DNA from 3 places in the Brevibacillus sp. AG genome. Region 1 is predicted to be linked to each of the others. Evidence: predicted binding sites of a transcription regulator. Region 1 holds the regulator's gene; each other region holds the start of a gene.
What was found. Region 1 encodes CtsR, which represses protease genes until heat stress. Its sites were predicted from a motif close to ATGGTCAATAAAGGTCAAACA; they were not measured.
Positions count from the first base shown of each region.

Region 2: clpP (ATP-dependent Clp endopeptidase proteolytic subunit ClpP) is a predicted target of CtsR. The motif match lies at 4,188-4,208, and genes of this name have one in related genera.
Region 3: clpP (ATP-dependent Clp endopeptidase proteolytic subunit ClpP) is a predicted target of CtsR. The motif match lies at 4,895-4,915, and genes of this name have one in related genera.

Region 1 covers NZ_JAQMYO010000020.1:1,136-8,634, forward strand. The annotation lists gene POF51_RS30085 (UDP-N-acetylglucosamine--LPS N-acetylglucosamine transferase) at 1-226, shown strand, start outside; gene POF51_RS30090 (HAD hydrolase-like protein) at 256-942, shown strand; gene POF51_RS30095 (CtsR family transcriptional regulator) at 1,131-1,595, shown strand; gene POF51_RS30100 (UvrB/UvrC motif-containing protein) at 1,612-2,130, shown strand; gene POF51_RS30105 (protein arginine kinase) at 2,150-3,223, shown strand; gene POF51_RS30110 (ATP-dependent Clp protease ATP-binding subunit) at 3,290-5,740, shown strand; gene radA (DNA repair protein RadA) at 5,847-7,214, shown strand; gene disA (DNA integrity scanning diadenylate cyclase DisA) at 7,223-7,499, shown strand, end outside.
Region 2 covers NZ_JAQMYO010000008.1:129,789-137,287, forward strand. The annotation lists gene lon (endopeptidase La) at 1-154, opposite strand, end outside; gene lonB (ATP-dependent protease LonB) at 401-2,098, opposite strand; gene clpX (ATP-dependent protease ATP-binding subunit ClpX) at 2,295-3,560, opposite strand; gene clpP (ATP-dependent Clp endopeptidase proteolytic subunit ClpP) at 3,581-4,162, opposite strand; gene tig (trigger factor) at 4,295-5,587, opposite strand; gene POF51_RS21715 (metallophosphoesterase family protein) at 5,713-6,252, opposite strand; gene POF51_RS21720 (XTP/dITP diphosphatase) at 6,283-6,876, opposite strand; gene rph (ribonuclease PH) at 6,869-7,499, opposite strand, start outside.
Region 3 covers NZ_JAQMYO010000027.1:5,577-13,075, reverse strand. The annotation lists gene trxB (thioredoxin-disulfide reductase) at 1-166, shown strand, start outside; gene rapZ (RNase adapter RapZ) at 402-1,283, shown strand; gene POF51_RS31765 (gluconeogenesis factor YvcK family protein) at 1,362-2,372, shown strand; gene whiA (DNA-binding protein WhiA) at 2,381-3,328, shown strand; gene POF51_RS31755 (HPr family phosphocarrier protein) at 3,378-3,635, shown strand; gene POF51_RS31750 (hypothetical protein) at 3,763-3,945, shown strand; gene POF51_RS31745 (H-type small acid-soluble spore protein) at 3,956-4,141, shown strand; gene clpP (ATP-dependent Clp endopeptidase proteolytic subunit ClpP) at 4,253-4,855, opposite strand; gene POF51_RS31735 (hypothetical protein) at 4,987-5,208, opposite strand; gene POF51_RS31730 (branched-chain amino acid ABC transporter substrate-binding protein) at 5,730-6,965, shown strand; gene POF51_RS31725 (DUF4023 domain-containing protein) at 7,215-7,349, opposite strand; gene POF51_RS31720 (PAS domain-containing sensor histidine kinase) at 7,385-7,499, opposite strand, start outside.

The DNA of each region.
Region 1 (7,499 bases):
TGGACAAGAAGAGAGGAACAGCCACTTTTTGCTCAATAATGGATGTGCGGTACATGCCAATCTGTCGGAGCAATTGATTTACTTTATCGATGAACTATTGCATAGCCCGTCCAAGGTGGACTATATGCGCAGAATGGGACAGAAAATCTCGAAGCCAGATGCTGCACAACGAATTACTGAGTTTATCATGGATGATATGAATATGTTGTCAAGAGAAGTAGAATAGCTGCCTAGCCAGACAAAATGGAGGAACCCATGACTGTACCATTCGCCATATTATTTGATATGGATGGCACGTTACTGCAAACAGAAAAGCTATCGACCCCCGCATTTATTCGAACGTTTGACCAGCTTCGTCAAAAAGGGCTATGGCAAGGGGAAACTCCTGACGAGCGTGAACTGATCAATGTTCTGGGAATGACGATCGAGCAGATCTGGGACAAATTGCTGCCGGGCGCGAGTGAGGAAGCCATTCGCTCAGCAGACGCCTTCTTGCTAGATAATGAAATCCAGTTACTCCAAGAAAGAGTGACCGAGCTATATCCGGATGTAAAATCAACCTTGGAAACGCTTCGTGAGAAAGGATTTGCTTTGTTTGTAGCAAGCAATGGGCAGGAAGAGTACATCGATGCCATTTGTCAGGAATACGAGTTAAAGCCGCTGATGACCGATCTGTACTCAGCCGGTCGTTTCCGTACGCATTCCAAAAATGACCTGGTTGCAAAATTGTTGTCTGATTACAAAATCGGGCAGGCCATCATGGTAGGAGATCGTCACTCCGACATGGAAGCAGGCAAAACAAACGGTTTATTTACCATTGGATGCGACTTCGGTTTTGCCAAACCAGGCGAGCTTGATGGGGCAGATGTCATCATCACCAGCTTCACTCAGCTACTGAATCATTTGCCAGCAATCGACACCAACACACAAGAACAAACATAAACCATTCCTCAGGGAGTGGTTTTTTTGTTGATCATGTCCAAGTTTCAAGCGACCTTCTTTTGCCCAAACTAGAATGTGTAAGGGACACTTGCGGGCACGCAGTAAACCCATTATAATTAACGTCAAAGATAGTCAAAGTCAATAGGTAACCTCATAAGAACATACACAGAGGAATAGGAGGCGATGACTTGCGTAACATCTCGGACATCATTGAACATCACTTGAAAAGCATCATTACAAACAGTCCCAATGGATCGATCGAGATTCAGCGTAGTGAGCTTGCCGACCATTTTCAATGTGTGCCGTCTCAGATCAATTACGTCATCAATACGCGTTTTACCGTTCAAAAAGGATACATTGTAGAGAGTAAGCGCGGGGGCGGCGGGTATATTCGCATACGCAAGGTGCAGATTGTCAGCAAAGCACGTTTGCAGGAATTGCTAACAGAAGAACTGATTGGTGAGAGCATCAGTCAGAGCGTGGGAAATGCGATCGTAGAAAGACTAATGGAAGAAGGATTAGTCAACATCAGAGAAGCCACCTTGATGAAAATCGCTACCTCGCGAAATGTATTGACGCTAGAAGCTGAATTGCGGGATCGTTTGCGGGCAAATATTTTAAAGCAGATGATCGCAGCAATCTTGTTGAAGTAAAAGGAGGTATGATGTTATGAACTGTGAGGAATGCGGAAAACGACCGGCGACACTTCATTTGACGAAAATCGTCAATGGCGAAAAAACCGAATACCATATTTGCGAGCAGTGTGCTCATGAAAAAGGGGACGTCTTTACCGGCTTTCACAACTTCAGCATCAACAATCTCCTGTCAGGACTTTTAAAATTTGATCCCATGCAAAAGAATGGACGCGAAACGGCAACGAATAAGCCGCTTCAATGCGAAACATGTGGACTCACATATTCTCAATTTAGTAAAAGTGGACGATTTGGCTGTAGTGATTGCTACACCTTTTTGGGTGACCGACTGGACCCCCTTTTCCGCCGGATTCACGGAAACACACAGCATAGTGGAAAAGTACCAGAGCGTACCGGTGGCAAATTGAAGATCCGTAAAGAGCTGGAACAACTAAAGCAAGCGCTGCAAAGTCATGTCGCCAGTGAAGAGTTCGAGAAGGCAGCAGAAATGCGTGATCGAATTCGAGCATTGGAACAAAAAATGGCCCAATCGTAGCAAGGGAGGTTAGCTGGTTATGTCCCAAAAGCAGTTTATGCAAAACCCGTGGAGCAATTGGATGAAAGGAGAAGGTCCTGATTCCGACATTGTCATTAGTACACGGCTGCGTATCGCCCGTAACCTGCGCCAGCACCCCTTTCCGTTATTGGCAACGGACTCGCAGGGCGAGGAAGTCGTCAGAAAGGTAACGGAAGTAAGCGATTCGGAGGCAATGCGCAAAAGGCACCAGCTTCAGATCATCCATATGGACCAAATTAACCCGTTAGAAAAAAAGGTGCTCGTAGAAAAGCATCTGATTAGCCCTCATCTGGCAGAGGAATCTCGCAAAGGTGCCGTATTACTTCGTGAAGATGAGTCTGTCAGCATTATGGTTAATGAAGAAGACCACATTCGAATACAGGTACTATTACCCGGGTTTCGTTTGAACGAGGCATGGGAATTAGGTACGAAGATAGACGACATTTTTGAGAAAAACTTGAACTACGCTTTCGACGAAACACGAGGATATCTGACAAGCTGCCCAACCAATGTGGGTACGGGTATTCGTGCATCTGTGATGCTGCACTTGCCGGCTCTGGTGATGACGCAGCAGATCAGCAGAATTTTACAGGCAATTAATCAAGTTGGTCTAGTTGTTAGAGGAATTTACGGAGAGGGCAGCGAAGCTCTAGGGAATCTTTTTCAGTTATCCAATCAGGTCACACTGGGGATGTCTGAGTCAGATATCCTTTCCAATCTCTACGGTGTAGCCAGACAGATTATTGAGCAAGAGCGTGTGGCACGTGCTTATTTGCTGGAGCATACCCGGGTTTCTTTAGAGGATCGGATTTTTCGGTCGTATGGCATCCTGATGTACGCTCGCACAGTAGAGTCAAAGGAGGCGGCTCAGCGCCTGTCCGATGTACGTTTGGGGATTGATCTAGGTATTATTCCAAATGTATCTCCGCTCGTCCTAAACGAACTGTTGGTCACGACACAGCCGGGGTTTTTACAGCACCACGCTGGACAAAAGCTCACTCCGGACCAACGTGACGAAAGAAGGGCAAGGCTGATTCGCGAACGTCTGCGCGTAGTAGAATCACAAGAGTAATCGTAATGGTATCACGCAATTGTTAACCATATAGAGAAAAAACACGGTTATACGGAGGTGTACGATATGATGTTTGGACGTTTTACAGAACGAGCACAAAAAGTACTGGCGCTTGCCCTGGAAGAGGCGGTTCGTCTCGGACACAAAGATATTGGGACAGAGCATGTGCTGCTGGGACTCATTCGAGAAGGCGAAGGAATTGCGGCGAAGGCACTGCAATCACTTGGGCTTGGTCTCGATAAAATCCAGAGTGAAGTGGAGTCGTTAATCGGGCGAGGAACAGAGCAGTCCGGTAGTAATTACACACCAAACTATACACCTCGCGCCAAAAAGGTTATTGAACTGTCAATGGACGAAGCCCGCAAACTAGGTCATACCTATGTGGGGACTGAACATATTCTGCTTGGCTTGATCCGTGAAGGAGAGGGCATTGCTGCAAGAATCATGAACAATTTGGGCGTTAGCCTGAACAAGGCACGTCAACAGGTGCTCCAGCTCCTTGGCAGCTCGGAAATGATGGCATCTCATCAACCGTCTGGAGGGAACCCAGCGGCGAATACGCCGACATTGGACGGCTTGGCAAGGGATCTGACTGCAATCGCTCGTGATGGCGGGCTGGACCCTGTCATTGGTCGCCAAAAAGAAATCGAGCGTGTGATCCAAGTACTTAGTAGACGTACTAAGAACAACCCTGTTTTGATTGGGGAGCCTGGCGTCGGGAAAACAGCTATCGCAGAAGGTCTTGCCCAAAAAATCGTGAACAACGAAATTCCAGAGACCCTTCGTGATAAGCGCGTCATGACACTCGATATGGGAACCGTTGTTGCGGGAACCAAATATCGTGGTGAGTTCGAAGATCGTCTGAAAAAAATCATGGACGAAATTCGCCAAGCAGGAAACATCATCCTGTTTATTGATGAGCTGCACACCTTGATTGGTGCTGGTGGAGCAGAAGGCGCAATTGATGCCTCCAACATTTTGAAGCCTGCTCTGGCACGTGGCGAGCTACAGTGCGTGGGTGCCACTACGCTGGATGAATATCGCAAGTACATCGAAAAAGACGCGGCACTGGAGCGTCGTTTCCAACCGATTCAGGTTGATGAACCGACACCGGAGGATGCGATTCGTATCCTGCATGGCCTTCGTGATCGTTACGAAGCCCACCATCGTGTCAAAATTACCGATGAAGCAATCGAGCAGGCAGTAAAACTGTCTGACCGCTATATTACGGAACGCTTCCTGCCTGACAAGGCTATCGACTTGGTCGACGAGGCGGCCTCCAAAGTTCGCTTGCAATCCTTTACGGTTCCACCAAACCTCAAAGAGCTGGAGGGACGTCTGGAAGAGGTACGCAAGGAAAAAGACGCAGCCGTACAATCACAAGAGTTCGAGGAAGCAGCAGCACTTCGCGATCAGGAGCAAAAACTGCGTGAAGAACTGGATAAAACGAAAAAAGACTGGAAAGAGCGCCAAGGCCAGCTGAACATGGAGGTTACACCAGAAGACATCGCGCAAGTAGTGGCGAGCTGGACGGGTATTCCTGTATTGAAGCTGAAGGAAGAAGAAACAGAGCGCTTGCTGAAGATGGAAGAGATTTTGCACGATCGCGTCATTGGTCAAGATGAAGCAGTCAAATCCATCTCGCGTGCAATCCGCCGTGCCCGTGCTGGTTTGAAAGATCCAAAACGCCCGATCGGCTCGTTTATCTTCCTAGGACCTACTGGTGTGGGTAAAACTGAATTGGCTCGTGCCGTAGCAGAGACGCTTTTCGGTGACGAGGATGCCATGATTCGTGTAGATATGTCCGAGTACATGGAGAAGCATTCCACCGCTCGTCTGGTTGGTGCCCCTCCTGGCTATGTAGGCTTTGATGAAGGCGGTCAGCTGACCGAAAAAGTGCGTCGCAAGCCTTACTCCGTCATTTTGCTGGACGAAATCGAGAAAGCTCACCCAGACGTATTCAACATCCTGCTACAAGTATTGGATGATGGTCGTCTGACAGACTCCAAGGGACGTACCGTTGATTTCCGCAACACGGTTGTCATTATGACTTCCAACGTCGGAGCCAGCATGATCAAGAAAAATACGACGCTCGGCTTCACGACCAACGATTCGGAAAGAAAGTACCAGGATATGAAGGACAAAGTCATGGATGAGCTGAAAAAGAGCTTCCGTCCTGAGTTCTTGAACCGTATCGACGAAGTCATCGTGTTCCACTCTTTGGAGCAAGAGCACATCGAGCAAATCGTATCTCTCATGACAGAAGATCTGCGTAAACGTTTGAAAGAGCAAGACATTGATTTCCAATTGAGTGAAGAGGCCAAGAAAGTATTGGCAAAAGAAGGCTTTGATCCGGCCTATGGTGCGCGTCCTCTGCGTCGTGCTATCCAGCGCCACATCGAGGATAATTTGTCCGAGGAATTGCTCAAGGGCACGATCAGTAAAGGCGATACCGTCAATATCGAAGCCGAAGAAGGCAAGCTGGTTGTTAAGCGCCTCGAAAAAACGAAATCATAAGCTGGATTGAAACGTAATAGAATGCCTCCTGATTCGGGAGGTATTCTTTTTTTGGGTGCGTAATTATGATAAAAGTAGAGAAAGAAATCCAAGTGAGGGTGCGACTATGTCAAAGTATAAAACGAAATACGCGTGTCAAGAATGTGGCTATGAATCGCCAAAATGGATGGGAAAATGCCCGGGGTGTAGCAGTTGGAACACCTTGGTGGAGGAAGTGACCGTAAAAAATCCACATCGTCACGAAGGGATGAGCGGCGGCCAGCGCCAATCTGCGATTCCATTGACTCAGGTAGCCAGTGAAGAAGAGCCACGCATGGATACCACGATCGGAGAATTGAATCGTGTTCTTGGTGGAGGACTTGTTCCGGGTTCACTCATTTTGGTTGGAGGAGACCCCGGAATCGGAAAATCGACATTGCTTTTACAGACATCTTTTGCCTTGGCTCATCAAGGGGCAAAGGTTCTCTATGTATCTGGAGAGGAGTCGGCAAAACAAATCAAAATTCGCGCGGATCGACTCCATTTGCAAACGCCGCCGATGTTTGTATTGGCAGAAAATGATTTGGATTTGATCGAACAGCATATTAATCAAGTAGACCCGGATGTGCTGATTATTGACTCGATCCAGACCGTGTTTCACCCGACGATCCAATCGGCTGCTGGAAGTGTCGCACAAGTGCGGGAGGCGACTGCCCAATTGATGCGGATTGCAAAAGGGAAAGGAATTGGTACCTTCATTGTCGGTCATGTTACCAAGGAAGGCTCCATCGCCGGTCCGCGTATGCTTGAGCACATGGTAGATGCTGTTCTCTATTTTGAAGGGGAGCGCCACAATACGTTTCGAATTTTGCGCGCCGTCAAAAACCGTTTTGGTTCGACAAACGAAATCGGTATTTTCGAGATGAAGGATCGCGGTTTGGAGGAAGTGGCGAATCCGTCTGAGATATTTTTAGCAGAGCGTCCATTTGGTGTTGCGGGTTCCACGGTCGTAGCCAGTATGGAGGGCACACGTCCCGTTTTGGTTGAGCTGCAAGCACTCGTTGCCCCGACCAGCTTTGTCACCCCACGGAGAACGGCAACAGGGGTCGATCATCAGCGTGTGGCGATGATCATGGCAGTGTTGGAAAAGCGCATGGGCATGATGCTACAAAATCAGGATGCATATGTAAACGTAGCAGGTGGGGTCAGATTGGATGAGCCAGCGGTTGATTTGGCGATTGCCGTAAGTATTGCAAGCAGTTTCCGTGATCACGCTACCAATCCGCATGATGTCGTTATCGGAGAAATTGGCTTGACTGGTGAGGTGCGCGGTGTCTCTCGTATTGAGCAACGAGTACGAGAAGCACATAAGTTAGGCTTTAAGCGTGTTATCATCCCGGAGAAAAACATCCGCGGTCTGGATGCGCCAGCAGATATTCAAGTGATTGGTGTGAGCAATATTGCCGATGCGTTGAACGAGGTGATAAGGAGGTAGGAGTGGGCATGCAGGGGAACATCAAAAGAGCTCCGCAATTCGGTGATGTGCTTCGTCTCGTGGCACCCGGCACACAGCTTCGTGAAGGATTGGAAAATGTTTTACGGGCCAAAACCGGGGGCTTGATCGTCATTGGGTGCGGTCCAGAGATGAAGACGATTGTCGATGGCGGTTTTTCCATCAATTGTGATTTTTCTCCTGCCCATTTGTATGAATTAGCGAAGATGGATGGGGCGATTATAGTAAGTGAAGACGCAAAACGCATCCTGTACGCGAATACGCAAA
Region 2 (7,499 bases), on a different contig from region 1:
CAAGCAAAATCTTGTTATCGTCTACCATGGCTTGCTCCAATGCGCGGATGGACTTTTCCCGTCCAACGTCCAAATGGAGTACCATTGTCGGATAAACAAGCAATCCTCGCAACGGGAGAAGCGGTAATTCTCGTTTACCGGAACGTTCGCCCAAGCGGATGCACCTCTCCTTGTTGATCTACCCTCTTACAAAGAGCCTTATAACAGACAAAAACGGCCCTCAAAGCCGTTTTTCAAACGCCCGCCCGGCCCCAAAAAACGAGACAAAAAAGATCTCGCAATCATTTTTTGTGGAGCTCGTTTCAGGCCGGGCAAGGCCTCAGGCTCTTTGCAAGCAGAAGCTTTTTTCCATTGTAGCGCAAACACAATCCGATGTCTAATCTGCGAGCATACCCGACTGTTACAGGGATAGCGGAGAGGAAGCGAGATCCTCTGCCGGAATTTGCAAAGTAAATCCCGTCGCCTCTTCTTCTTGCATAGTAGCTTGCGGTACAGCTAGCTCAATTACCTCTGTGACAGTTGACACTGGTATGATCTCGATCCCTTTCATGTCTGCAAAAATGCTTTGCCAGTTTTCCTGTGGAATGAGGACTCTGGTCGCTCCCGCTTGTTTGGCGGCCTCTACCTTCGCAACTACACCTCCAACTGGCTTTACCTTCCCATGAATACTGATTTCGCCAGTCATGGCCAGTAAATTATCGACAGGCTGATTAAAAATCGCCGAGTAGATCGCAGTAGCAATGGTAATGCCCGCAGAAGGCCCATCAACAGGGATGCCTCCCGGAAAATTGATATGCAGATCGTAATCATACGGGCGGACGCCCATTCTGTTCAGGACAGTCAAAACGTTTTCGATCGATCCTTTTGCCATCGACTTCCGGCGGATCGTCCGGCTACGGCTGCCCATCTCCTCTTCCTCAGCCATTCCTGTCATCGCCATTCGACCTTGACCAGGAACAGCGGTGGGAGAAGCAGTCACTTCCAGCTCCATCACACTGCCCATGTTCGGACCGTACACAGCAAGACCGTTGACCAATCCGACCTGCGGTGTATCATGTACCTGCTTTTCTGGGCGAGGCGATTTTTGACTGCTGTGCATCACCCATTCCACATCGGCAGCCTGGATGTCATTGCGGTCTTCCGTCAAGGCAATTCCCGCAGCGATTTGCAGTGTATTGATCGCTTCACGTCCATTGGTCGCGTAGCGCTCGATCACGGAAACAGCACCATCTTCCATATTCATATTCATTTTAGGCACGGCCGTACGCACGATACTCCCAATTTCTCCAGCCTTCAATGGGCGGAAAAAGATTTCCAGGCAACGGGAACGAAGCGCAGCAGGCAGTTCTTCTGGTAGCCTTGTCGTCGCTCCAACCAGGCGGAAGTCTGCCGGCAAACCATATTTGAAAACGTCATGAATATGCGAAGGAATTTGGTTATTTTCCTCGCTGTAGTAAGCACTCTCTAGCATGACTTTACGGTCTTCAAGAACCTTTAGTAACTTATTCATCTGCACAGGATGAAGTTCCCCTATTTCATCAAGAAAAAGCATGCCACCGTGCGCTTTCGTCACAGCGCCTGGCTTTGGCTGCGGAATTCCCGCCTGCCCAAGCGAGCCTGCCCCTTGATAAATAGGATCATGTACAGAGCCAATTAACGGGTCAGCAATCCCGCGCTCATCAAAACGAGCAATCGTCGCATCGATTTCAATAAACTTGGCATCAGAAGAAAACGGCGATAGCTGATTTTTCTTCGCTTCTTCCAGCACGACCCTAGCCGCTGCGGTCTTGCCTACACCAGGCGGTCCATAAATAATGACATGCTGTGGGTTGGGACCACACAAAGCAGCACGCAACGCACGAAGCCCATCTTCTTGTCCTACAATTTCTTCCAAAGTCGCTGGTCTTGTTCTCTCTGACAGAGGCTCAGTCAATGCAACCATTCTCATTTTACGAATGGAATCAAGATCCTTGCGCGATTCCTTTTCGGTTGAGGTTTTCGTGTTTCTCTGCGCTCGCAGCAAGTTCCAAAAGTAGGTGCCGATCACGATACCAACAACCACTTCAATGACAGCAATGACCAATGTCGTATAGTCCATATGCAGTCCCTCCCATGCGTCTTCGCTTGCGGTCAACTTTTGTCCCCCAAAGAGAGGGGACACGTTCCTGACCGTTTTGTGCATATGTAAAGCTTCTCTTGAACGATATCAAGTAGTATTGCCCCGCAAGCGTAGACGTAAACCAACAACAAAAAAACCACCTCGCTTATAACGAGATGGTTTGTGTAGACAATACTTATGCTGTTTCTTCGTGCAATTCCTGGCCTTCTTTGGTCAACAACTGTGGCTTCACTTTGTCGCGTACCGTTTCTTCGGTAATCACGCACTTGTTGACGTCTTCTCTGGAAGGAAGCTCATACATCATATCGAGCATGATTTGTTCGATAATCGCACGCAGGCCGCGCGCACCAGTGTTGCGCTTAATCGCTTCTTTCGCGATTTGCATGAGCGCACCGTTATCGAACTCCAGCTCAACACCGTCGAGACTCAGCAGTTTTTGGTACTGTTTCACCAAAGAGTTTTTCGGCTCTGTCAGGATACGCACGAGCGTCTCCTCATCCAGCGGCTCCAAGGTAGCCAGCACTGGCAAACGACCGACGAACTCCGGAATCAGACCAAATTTCAGCAGGTCTTCCGGCAAAATGTATTTCAGGTATTCTCCGGCTTTCAGATCGCCTTTTACGCCATCGCCGAAGTCTGCACCGAAACCGATGACTTTTTTACCCAAACGACGCTTGATAATCTGCTCGACGCCATCAAATGCACCGCCGCAGATGAACAAAATGTTCGACGTGTCGATTTGGATGAACTCTTGGTGAGGATGCTTGCGTCCGCCTTGTGGTGGCACACTCGCAACGGTCCCCTCCAAAATTTTCAAAAGCGCTTGCTGAACGCCTTCACCAGATACATCACGCGTGATGGATGGGTTTTCCGATTTGCGGGCTACCTTATCAATCTCGTCGATGTAAATGATTCCTTTTTCAGCCTTCTCAACATCATAGTCAGCAGCCTGGATGAGCTTGAGCAAGATGTTTTCAACATCTTCACCCACATAGCCTGCCTCTGTCAGAGAAGTTGCGTCCGCAATCGCGAAAGGTACATTCAGAATGCGCGCCAATGTTTGCGCGAGCAACGTTTTTCCGCTACCAGTCGGACCGATCAGCATGATGTTGGATTTTTGCAGCTCCACATCCTCGATCTTCGCCCCGGAATTAATCCGTTTGTAGTGGTTGTACACCGCTACAGACAAGGACTTTTTCGCCATATCTTGACCGATGACATAGTCGTCCAAGATTTTGCGAATTTCCACTGGCTTTGGAATTTCTTTCATATCGATTTCTTCTTCAGTGCCCAGTTCTTCCTGTACAATTTCATTGCACAGTTCGATACATTCGTCACAAATGTAAACACCAGGACCAGCTACCAGCTTGCGCACCTGTTCCTGGGACTTGCCGCAGAAGGAACACTTCAGTTGGCCTTTGTCGTCGTTAAACTTAAACATGCGCTTCACCTCACAACGGGTCAGTTTTTGCGTTCGATAATAGAGTCAATCAATCCGTAGGCCTTTGCTTCTTCTGCGCTCATGAAATTATCGCGATCTGTATCTTGCTCTACGCGTTCATAAGGCTGACCTGTCCGCTCAGACAAAATCTCATTTAGCTGGCGCTTTGTTTTCATAATCCATTCCGCATGAATGCGGATGTCTTCTGCTTGCCCACGCACACCACCGAGCGGTTGGTGAATCATTACTTCGGCATTTGGCAGAGCGAAGCGCTTGCCTTTTGCACCAGCAGCCAACAGGAAAGCACCCATGCTGGCAGCCATGCCCACACAAATCGTGGACACATCCGGTTTGATGTACTGCATGGTGTCATAGATGGCCATTCCTGCTGTAACAGAACCACCTGGAGAGTTTATGTATAGCGATATGTCTTTGTCCGGATCTTCTGCCTGCAAGAAAAGCAACTGAGCAACAACAAGATTGGCGATTTCATCATCAATCTCGGTGCCCAAGAGAATAATCCGGTCTTTCAGGAGGCGCGAGTAAATATCATAGGAGCGCTCGCCCCTGCTTGTTTGCTCGATGACCATAGGGATTAACATTATGTATTTTCCTCCTTTGCCGAAAAAAGTCAATGGTGGAAAAACAAGGCACGATACACTCGTGCCTTGTGGTCTTGACAGCCAGCGCTCAGGGTTAGCCTGCCCACTGACCAATCATGCGTTCTTCTAAGCTTATGCTGTTACTTTGCTTTCTGCAACCAGCAAATCTACTGTTTTGCGAGTTTGCACATCGCGGTACAGAGCAGCCATGCCATCTTGTGCGGAGAAGATTTTGCGCAACTCGTCTGCTGGGCGGCCGTATACGCCAGCCAGTTTCTCGAGTTCTGCAGTTACATCTTCTTCTGTTGCTTCGATGTTTTCTGCTTTGCCGATTGCTTCCAAAGTCAAGGAAGTGCGAACGCGGGATGTTGCGTCTGCACGCAATTGATCACGCAGTTGGCTCTCATCCATGCCAGAGAACTGGTAGTACAGTTCCAGCGTCATGCCTTGGTATTGCAGACGTTGACCAAATTCATTTACCATTTGATCCAATTCATGCTCAACCATTACTGCTGGCAAATCGATCTCAGCGTTTTCAGCTGCTTTCAGAACGAGTTGCTCACGAACATATTGATCTTTTTCTTGCGCTGTTTTTTCTTCGAGTTTTTTCTTGGTGTCTGCTTTCAGCTCTTCCAGCGTGTCGAACTCGCTCACGTCTTTGGCAAACTCATCATCCAAAGCAGGCAGGTTTTTGCGCTTCAGGCTGTTCAGCTTCACTTGGAATACCGCTTCTTTACCAGCGAGGTTAGGAGAGTGGTACTCTTCAGGGAAAGTTACGGTAATTTCTTTTTCTTCGCCGATGTTCAAGCCAGCCAGTTGCTCTTCGAACCCTGCGATGAAAGTACCGGAACCCAGTTCCAGAGAGTAATCTTCCGCTTTACCGCCTTCAAAAGCTACTCCGTCTTGGAAGCCTTCGAAATCGATTACAGCGATATCGCCTGTTTGTGCTGCGCCTTCTTCTACTGCTACGAGTTCAGCATGACGCTCTTGCATACGCTTCAGTTCAGCGTCAACGCTCTCTTCAGTTACAGAGAAGTCTTTATCTTCGATGGACAGACCTTTGTAGTCGCCCAGCTTCACTTCAGGCTTCACAGTTACAGTCGCTTTGAAGATCAGGTTTTTCCCTTGTTCCATTTGCGTAACGTCTACTTCTGGACGATCTACTGGTTCGATACCAGCTTCACGAACAGCTTGTCCGTATGCAGTTGGAAGCAGAATGTCAAGAGCGTCTTGGTACAGAGATTCTACACCAAAACGGGATTCGAACATTTTGCGTGGTACTTTTCCTTTACGGAATCCTGGAACTTGAACTTTTTGAACCACTTTTTTAAACGCTTGATCCAATGCTGCGTCTACTTGCGTAGCATCTACTTCAATCGTCAGGACTCCCTGGTTATTCTCTACCTTTTCCCAATTTGCTGCCACGTAAACTTCCCCTCCTAAATCGAATCAACAGAACATCGCCAGCCGCGCCATGGTATCTTCGCAGGCTCGGATGATAATATTCTAGCCATTATAACCATTCTAGTATAGCACAAATCTTTTAGTTTTCAAGAAGACCTCGTTGGTCGACGAACAGAATAGTTCCCTCCCAATTGTGGAACCGGGTTGCCTAAATGATCATAAAACGCCACGGATATGTAAACTTCTGTCGGACTCGTTCCTGTCTCTTCTAAAAGAGCATATGTCGGTACGTGAAAACCTCGCGGCATTTGCAAGCTGCCCGGATTCAGAAACAAGATGTCTCTCTCGACGCCACAGACAGGTACATGAGAGTGACCGAATACAACTACATTTGCTCCTACCTCTTCTGCACGGTAATGAAGGCGCAGAAGAGAGCCTTTCACTCCGAAAAGATGCCCGTGCGTTTGCAGGATGTGAAGGTCGCGCCATTCGGTCTCTTGCTCAGTCGGCACCTCTTGTGTCGAATCGCAATTGCCTCGGACAAGCGTCATGTTGGAAAACGGCTCGCGCTTATGGTCGACACAAAAATCGCCACAATGCAAAATTTTTTCGACATGATGTCGGTTGACGACCTGGCTGACTTCCTGAACCAAGCCGTGGCTATCGCTCATGATGAGAATTCCCATCACGCCTCACTCTCCTGTTTTCTCTCTTGTCTACTTGATGTTTTCAAGCAGTTGCTGCATGGCACGAGCGCGGTGGCTGATCTGGTTCTTTTCTTCTGGCATGAGTTCAGCCATCATTTTGTCCATCGATGGAATGTAGAATACCGGATCGTATCCGAAGCCGTTTGTCCCTTTTGGCTCACGCGCGATCACACCCTCACAAGCACCAGTGGCAATGATTGGCTCCTCGCCAGGAATCACCAACGCCAACGTACAACGAAAGCGAGCTGTGCGTTCCTCTGTCGACACCTCTTCCAGCTCTTTCAACAATTTACGCCAATTCTGCTCGTCTGTTGCCTCTTCCCCGGCAAAGCGTGCGGAGTAAACCCCTGGGCGTCCTTCCAGCGCATCTACTTCCAGACCAGAATCGTCACCGAGGGCTGGCATTTTCAAGTATGTAGAGATTTCGATTGCTTTTTTCAGCGCGTTTCCTTCGAAGGTGTCCTTGTCTTCTACTACCTCGGGCACACCGTCAAATTCAGCGAGGCTAATTCCTTCCCAGCCAGCATCTGCGAACAGCCTGTTGAATTCTTTCACTTTTCCTTGGTTACGTGTTGCAAGAACGACTTTTTTTCGATTAGGCATGACTTTCCTCCGCTACTGATTGTGCAAAAGAGAGCGAAACATCAGCGAGCGCCTCTTTTTGACTGTTAATCAAGTTGTCAATGCCGACTTTTGCAAGGGCAATCATTTCTTGTAGCTGTTCAGGCGAAAACGGAGCATCCTCCCCTGTTCCTTGCAGCTCGACAAACTTTCCTTTTCCCGTCATGACGACATTCATGTCGACAATCGCTGTAGAATCTTCTTTGTAGTTGAGATCGAGCACTGCTTCCTCGCCGACAACCCCTACTGAGGTCGCTGCCAGGAAGTCATTGAGCGGCAGCTGCTTCCAGGTGCCACTATCCACCAGCTTTTGCATCGCGTCTACCATTGCCACGAAGGCTCCGGTAATCGAAGCTGTCCGCGTACCTCCGTCTGCCTGAATGACATCGCAATCCAGCCAAATAGTGCGTTCACCCATTGCTTCAAGGTTCACAACGGAGCGCAGAGCACGTCCAATCAGACGCTGAATCTCCATTGTTCGTCCACCGACTTTTCCTTTGGACGACTCACGCGCGTTGCGGGTCGCTGTTGCTCGGGGAAGCATGGAATACTCGGCTGTGATCCAGCCCTTCCCGCCACCACGCATAAAAGGCGGCACCCGGTCC
Region 3 (7,499 bases), on a different contig from region 1:
GAACACCAAAGTAAAAGGTGTTTTTGCAGCAGGAGATGTACGTGAAAAAATGCTGCGTCAAGTTGTGACAGCTACTGGAGACGGTTCAATCGCTGCTCAATCTGCTCAACACTATGTAGAAGAGCTTAATGAAAAGCTAAAGGAACAAAATGTCACAATCTCTTAACCTGCTTGTAACATGGGTGAAATAATTCAAGAGTAATCTATAGACAATGAATTGACCCCCTTATCTATATAAACAATTGTTGCGTGGCTGGCATTCAGTCACGCATCTTTTTTTCTAAAAAAGCTTATACGCCTGTAGAAGACATCATTGGAAAAACAGGGGAAGCGGTTCAAAAAGGTGCGAATAAGGTGGACAATATGGTATGCTATTGTCAGAATCGTAGGAGGCGAGTTGCGTGACGGAATTGGGAAACGACAAGGCCATGAATCTCCTGATTATTACCGGAATGTCAGGTGCGGGAAAGACAGTTGCTGTACAAAGCTTGGAGGACCTGGGCTTTTTTTGTGTAGACAACCTACCCCCTGTACTGATTCCCAAATTTGCTGAGTTGGTCAAACAGTCTGGTGGGAGTATTGAGCGAGTCGCATTGGTGATTGACTTGCGAGGGCGTGAGTTTTTTGAAAATCTAGCCGTAACCATGGAGAGCCTCAATCAGATGAATGGATTATCGTACCACATCCTTTATCTGGATGCGAACGATCAGACATTGGTTTCTCGCTATAAGGAAACACGTCGCAGACATCCGCTTTCCCCGAACGGTTCGCCTTTGGAAGGAATTCACGCTGAGCGCCGTTTGTTGGAGGAAATGAAGGGCTGGGCGCATCAGATTATCGATACGAGTCAAATGAAGCCAGTTCAGCTTCGAGAAAAAATCATCAACCAATACGGTCAACAAGGATCACCACTTACGATTAATGTTTTGTCGTTTGGTTTCAAATACGGCGCACCAATAGACGCTGACTTGATGTTTGATGTCCGTTTTTTGCCTAACCCGCATTATGTGGAGGATTTGCGTCCGAAAACAGGATGTGATCCAGACGTGGCAGAGTATGTGATGAAGCACAAGGACACAAAAGAATTCTTAGAAAAGCTTACAGACTTTTTGGGGTACACTCTGCCGCATTACCAGCGAGAAGGAAAAAGTCAACTTGTGATAGGAATTGGATGCACCGGTGGCAAGCATCGCTCGGTCGCCATTGCAGAACATTTGGGAGAAACCTTTGGTAAAGATTTTTCTGTCCGTGTCAGTCATCGTGACATGGAAAAGAACAAATGAGCATAAGATGGCAGGAAAGACTGAAGTGTGCATAAAAAGCCACCTGTGGTATGTGTATTAGAAATAATGAGGTGACATATGCCTACTAAGGGAGTCGGGAGGCTACAGTCAAGACCATTACGGGTAGTCGTTATTGGCGGAGGAACGGGTTTGTCCGTCCTTCTACGCGGTTTGAAGCACGAGCCGGTGCATATCACAGCGATTGTGACGGTAGCAGACGATGGGGGAAGCTCTGGACGTTTGCGAGAAGAAATGGATATGCTACCACCTGGCGACATTCGAAACGTCTTGACTGCTCTGGCCGATACAGAGCCGTTGATGGAAAAAGTCATGCAATATCGTTTTTCCACAGGCACGGGATTAGCAGGGCATAATTTGGGAAATCTATTACTTGCAGCGATGAACGAAATCACTGGAGATTTTGTCACCGCAGTCAAAACACTAAGCGGAGTTTTGGCAGTGCGTGGAGATGTATTGCCAGCTTCCACGCAGTCGATTCAGTTGAAAGCGGAAATGACAGATGGATCTCTCGTAATCGGAGAATCCCAAATACCGTTGACTGGCAAAGAAATCAAGCGGGTGTTCCTTGATCCGGAGGACGCTGTTCCTCTGAGCGAAGCCCTGATGGCCATTGCCGACGCGGATGCCATTTTGATTGGGCCTGGCAGCTTGTATACGAGCATCCTGCCCAATTTATTAGTACGCGGGTTATTTGAAGCGATTACACGCGCACAAGCCCCGAAAATCTACATTTGTAATGTCATGACACAACCGGGGGAGACAGACGGTTTTTCTGCATCCAGGCACGTCAATGTCATGTATGACCATGTAGATAGACCATTTCTGGATACGATCATTGTCAATTCAGCCGAGCTGCCTACCCATGTATTGGACAAATATACGGAAAAAGGAGCAGCTCCTGTCCGATGTGACTTAAAGCAATTGCGCCAACTCGGTTTAAATGTGGTGGCGAAGCCGTTAGTCACATTTGAGGACGGATACCTACGTCATGATGCACATGCTGTCAGCAAGCAGGTTGTGTCACTCGTCAAACGTAGACGGAAGGTGCTGAAGATAGAGAAGGAGTAGTGAAGTCGATGTCATTCGCCGCGCATACCAAAAAAGAACTTACCATGACGGAGGGTGCCGATTGCTGCAGCAAGGCAGAGCTCTCAGCCTTGATTCGAATGAATGGAAGTCTGCAGTTTGGAGCCGGACGACTGGTGCTGGATGTGACGACAGAGAACGCGGCGATTGCCCGACGTATTTACACGCTAATCAAGAGGTTGTTTCAGATACACGCTGAACTGCTGGTTCGCAAAAAAATGCGATTGAAAAAGAACAACGTCTACATTGTGCGTATTCCGAATAAGGCAAATGATATCTTGCAAGACTTGGGCATCATGGATCAAAGCCTGTCGTTTATCCCAGGAATCGCTCCTGAGATCGTGAAAAAGTCCTGTTGCCGCGCTGCTTATTTGCGGGGGGCTTTTTTGGCGGGGGGATCTGTGAATCATCCAGAGGCATCCAGCTATCATCTGGAGATTTTCACTTCCTATCAGGATTTTTGCGAAGCATTGACCAAGATCGCCAATCGGTATAAACTAAATGCCAAGTGCATCGAGCGGAAAAAAGGGTATGTTCTCTATATTAAAGAAGGCGAAAAGATTACAGAGTTTTTGAGCTTGATTGGGGCTCATCAGGCGCTTCTGTATTTCGAGGACGTCCGAATCGTAAAGGACATGCGGAACTCAGTAAACCGATTACACAATTGTGAGATCGCCAACATAAACAAAACGGTGAATGCAGCCACCAGACAAATGGAAAGTATTCAGCTCATCGATCAAGAGATGGGGTTGGAGAATTTGCCAAAACGTCTGCGCGAGGTCGCGGAGCTACGATTGGCTCATCCTGATATCAATTTGAAAGAATTGGGCGAGATGGTGCCAAGCGGAGTAGTGAGCAAATCGGGCATTAACCACCGCTTGCGAAAAATTAACGAAATCGCTGACAAAATACGAGAAAAACAAAATATTTCGATGTAGATGCATGTTATACTAAAGGATAATAGTCTACAAGTAAGGAGGTCCGTTCATGGTTCAACAGCAGGTCGTGGTTCAGTTAAAGACCGGTTTGCAAGCTCGTCCAGCAGCCTTTTTCGTACAGGAGGCTAACCGTTTTGCATCGGAAGTATTCGTAGAAAAAGGCAACAAGAAGGTTAATGCGAAAAGCATCATGGGTATCATGAGCCTCGCAATCAGCTCTGGAACAGAAATTACCATTTTGGCAGAAGGGCCGGATGCCTCCCAGGCAGTTACTAGCCTTACGAATCTGGTAAGCAAGGAAGAATAGAGTCACGAGAGACACTTTTCCCTTAAGGGAGGTGTCTTTTTTTGTTGGTCATCTTGATGAATATGTATCAATTCACTTCGGGCAGGGCATTTCTAACCATGTATATTGCATGAAGGAGGAATCAGACATGAGTAACCGTGATTCGTGCCACGAAGGCCGCGATTGCTTTGACATGGACATTGACCGGATGATTAACGAAGGACTAGGGGGAGGGATCGTTTCCGATCAGAACGGCTTGATTGAAGAAACCAGTGTTGACACAATGACAGGGGCGTCGTCAGCCAAGCAAGCCCTTGAAGATGAGCAATAGGGAGCCGCTTATGAATGTAACGAGAGCACAAGCCATTATGAGCTCCGACGACCATATCAAGGTAGAGTACGAAGGACAAGCCGTTTGGATCGATGCTGTAGACGAAAAAACGTCAACAGCACGTGTGCATGAGGAAAAAAATCCAGGACATAGCCGGACGGTGTATGTCAGTCAGTTAATGGAAGTATCACAATGATCCAGCGAAAAAGCCGGGCAAATCAAGGGAAGCCTCTTGGGGTTTGCTCGGCATACAAAAAAACACTCGGCCAGTAGTCCAGGCACGAGTGCTTTTTTTACTACGTATCTCTTATTTTTTGGAAGACGGTTCGGAAGTGATTACTTTGTCAATCAATCCGTACTCTACTGCTTCTGCGGCAGAGAGGAAGTTGTCACGATCGGTATCCTTTTGGATGCGCTCCAAAGGCTGTCCAGTGCGTTCAGCCAGGATAGTGTTCAGATGATCACGCATCTTCAAAATACGTTTTGCGGCGATCTCAATGTCGCTCGCTTGTCCTTGGGCACCACCCAATGGTTGGTGAATCATGACTTCACTGTTTGGCAGAGCAAAGCGTTTGCCTTTTGCCCCAGCAGCCAGCAGGAATGCTCCCATCGAAGCAGCCATTCCGATACAAATGGTGGATACATCTGGCTTGATGAAGTGCATAGTATCGTAAATTGCCATACCAGCAGTAATAGAACCGCCTGGGCTGTTTATGTACAAGTGAATGTCTTTCTCCGGATCTTCCGCCTGAAGGAACAACAACTGTGCCACAACGATATTGGCTACGGTGTCGTTGATTGGGGTTCCCAGAAAGATGATGCGGTCTTTGAGCAGGCGGGAATAAATGTCGTAAGCACGTTCCCCGCGGTTCGTCTGTTCAATGACGGTTGGAATTAAATTCATATGCATCTAGTCTTCCTCCTCTCTTTGTAACAATATCATACACAAAAGGTCAATGAAGGTCAAACACATAAGTGCGCGCCCTCACTACCATGTTTGCCAAATTCCCTTTGTCTAAACCTACTCCAAAAAGAAAACATTCATTCCTTAGAATTCTCATCGGCCTCGGTCAAATCGACGGCGAGTTTCAGCGTGGCCTTCATCTTTTTTCCCTTGATGATCGTATACTCATCGACTTGTTTGGCTTGCAGCTGATTGATGGCTTCTGCCAGCTCCTGTTGATCTTTGTATGGTTCAATGGTCAATAAGCATTCTTCGTCACTGGCCTCTTGATAAATGAGAAAAAAACGTTCCCCTGCCATGGCAAGCCTCACTTTCGAAAGTTATCCACAATGTTATGCACAGGTTGTGCACAAAAACATTTGTTCGTGGGATATTTATTTTTTCAACGTACTTTCCAGAGCACATGAAAACGTTCCACTAAAACGCGTTTGCTCATGAACAGGCGTCGCAAAAGGTTTTCTTATAGTCTGGTCATGTTTGTTGGGAGAGTTGCATAGGAGATATATGGAAAGAGTAGAGGGGTGTGTATGATTCACAAGTTCTCGACCTAGATCACGATGCAAAACGCGCACTTACAAGCTGATTATTCCAATTTATTGCTGAAATCAATGAGATGCTTTTCATCAAGATAGCCATTTCTATGCGGAGAAGTGGCTATTTCCTTGATGCAATACGTCATACACCTCTATTAGCAGACAGCGATAGAGGTCTTTTGATTGATTCTTCTTTTAATCATTTCTATTGCAAATTTTCTAAAATATCCTACAATAAGATTGTGATTCATAGTTTGCTCATAAATAAAGAGGGGGATGTTTTTGCTATGAAAAAACAGAAATCTTTGTCGATACTGGCTGCAACATTTGCTCTGAGCACATTGCTCGCGGGCTGCGGTGGAGGTACGGGGACTGGTGGACAAAGCGCGACACCACAGCCGAGCAACAATAGCGGAGGAAGCACAGGCGGTGCAAGCGGATCTACTGAGAAGCTTGTGATTGCTGTAGTTGGTCCGATGTCTGGTCAGTACTCCGACTACGGAAGCACAGCAAAAGCTGGTGCTGAATATGCGTTGAAAGAAAAAAAGGAGGCATTCAAAGCACTTGGCTTTGATGTTGAATTGTCCGCGCAAGACGACCAAGCTGACCCGAAACAAGGGGTAGCAGTCGCACAAATGTTGATTTCAAATCCTGACGTAGTCGGAGTAGTTGGCCATGCTACAACAGGTGCTTCGATTACAGCAGCAGCGCAATATGAACAAGAAAAGCTCGTAATGGTATCTCCTTCCGCAACGGGATCCGATTTGACTGAGCAAGGCAAGAAGATCGTACACCGTATTTGTGCGCGTGATGATCAACAAGGCTCTAAGGCTGCTATTTTTGCCAAAAATCAATTGAATGTAAAAACGGCTTTCGTTATGCATGACAAGGCTGCTTATGGACAGGGACTTGCGGAAGAAGTGAAAAAGCAGTTTGAAAAAGACGGTGTACAAGTTCTCGGCTATGAAGGGGTAACGGCAGGCGAGAAGGATTATAGTGCGATCATCACCCAAATCCTTGCAAAAAATCCAGAGATGATCTACTTCGGTGGATACTACTCTGATGCAGGGATCATCGTGAAGCAAGCACGTGAAAAAGGCTTCAAGGGTGTCTTCATGGGTGGCGATGGCTACGACTCCGCTGACATGGTGAAAATTGCTGGTGCGGAAAATGCTAATAACGTAGTCTTTACTTCTACTGTTGGTGATATTGGTGCTACCGAAGACGGCAAGAAATGGATCACAGATTTCGAGAGCGCGACTGGCAACAAAGTAGGGATCTTCACTTCGTTTGGTTATGACTCCATGGGGGTTATGCTGAACGGTCTGGAAGAAGCGATCAAAGCAAACGGCGGCAAAAAGCCAACTCGTGAACAAGTGCTGGAAGCTGTTCACAAAACCAAAGATTACAAAGGCAAATTCGTCAACGTAACATTCAATGAAAAAGGCGACAACGACTTTGCTTCCGTATATGTGTACAAGTATGAGGATGGAAAGAAAGTATTTATGGGTGAAGCGAAGTAATTCTTCATTATGAATCAGCCGTTTGGGACATACTACGTTTGGCATGAATACCAGAATGAAAAGGAAGGGATTCTGATGTCAAACAATCGTAATACGAAGAATGGCGGCAACCAAGGACACAGCAGCAAGACGCAAGGCACCCAAAAGCAAAAGTCTGAAAGAGATCGTAACCTGAATAAGCAGGATCCACAATAACAAACAAAAACCCACCTGGCCCAGCAGTGAGCTCGCAGGTGGGTTTTTGTTTTGTTATACTCGTTGCTTGCTGGGCAGCCGCTGTTCCGGATGACCATAGCCCTGATGCTGTCTGCTACGCAGGTTTTTCGCTTGGGATTCGCGAATTTTGGCCACAAACTCACTTGTGCTCATTTTGGTGAAATCCATAGGGCACCTCCGCTGATAATGGGATGTACACCTTTCTAGGATGACCCAATTTGGTCCTGTACAATCGGCAGTGTAATCTCTACCACTGTACCTTCGTGCTCCCTGCTTTTAATTTCCAGGCTACCGTTGTGGTCTTTCATGATTTTGCTG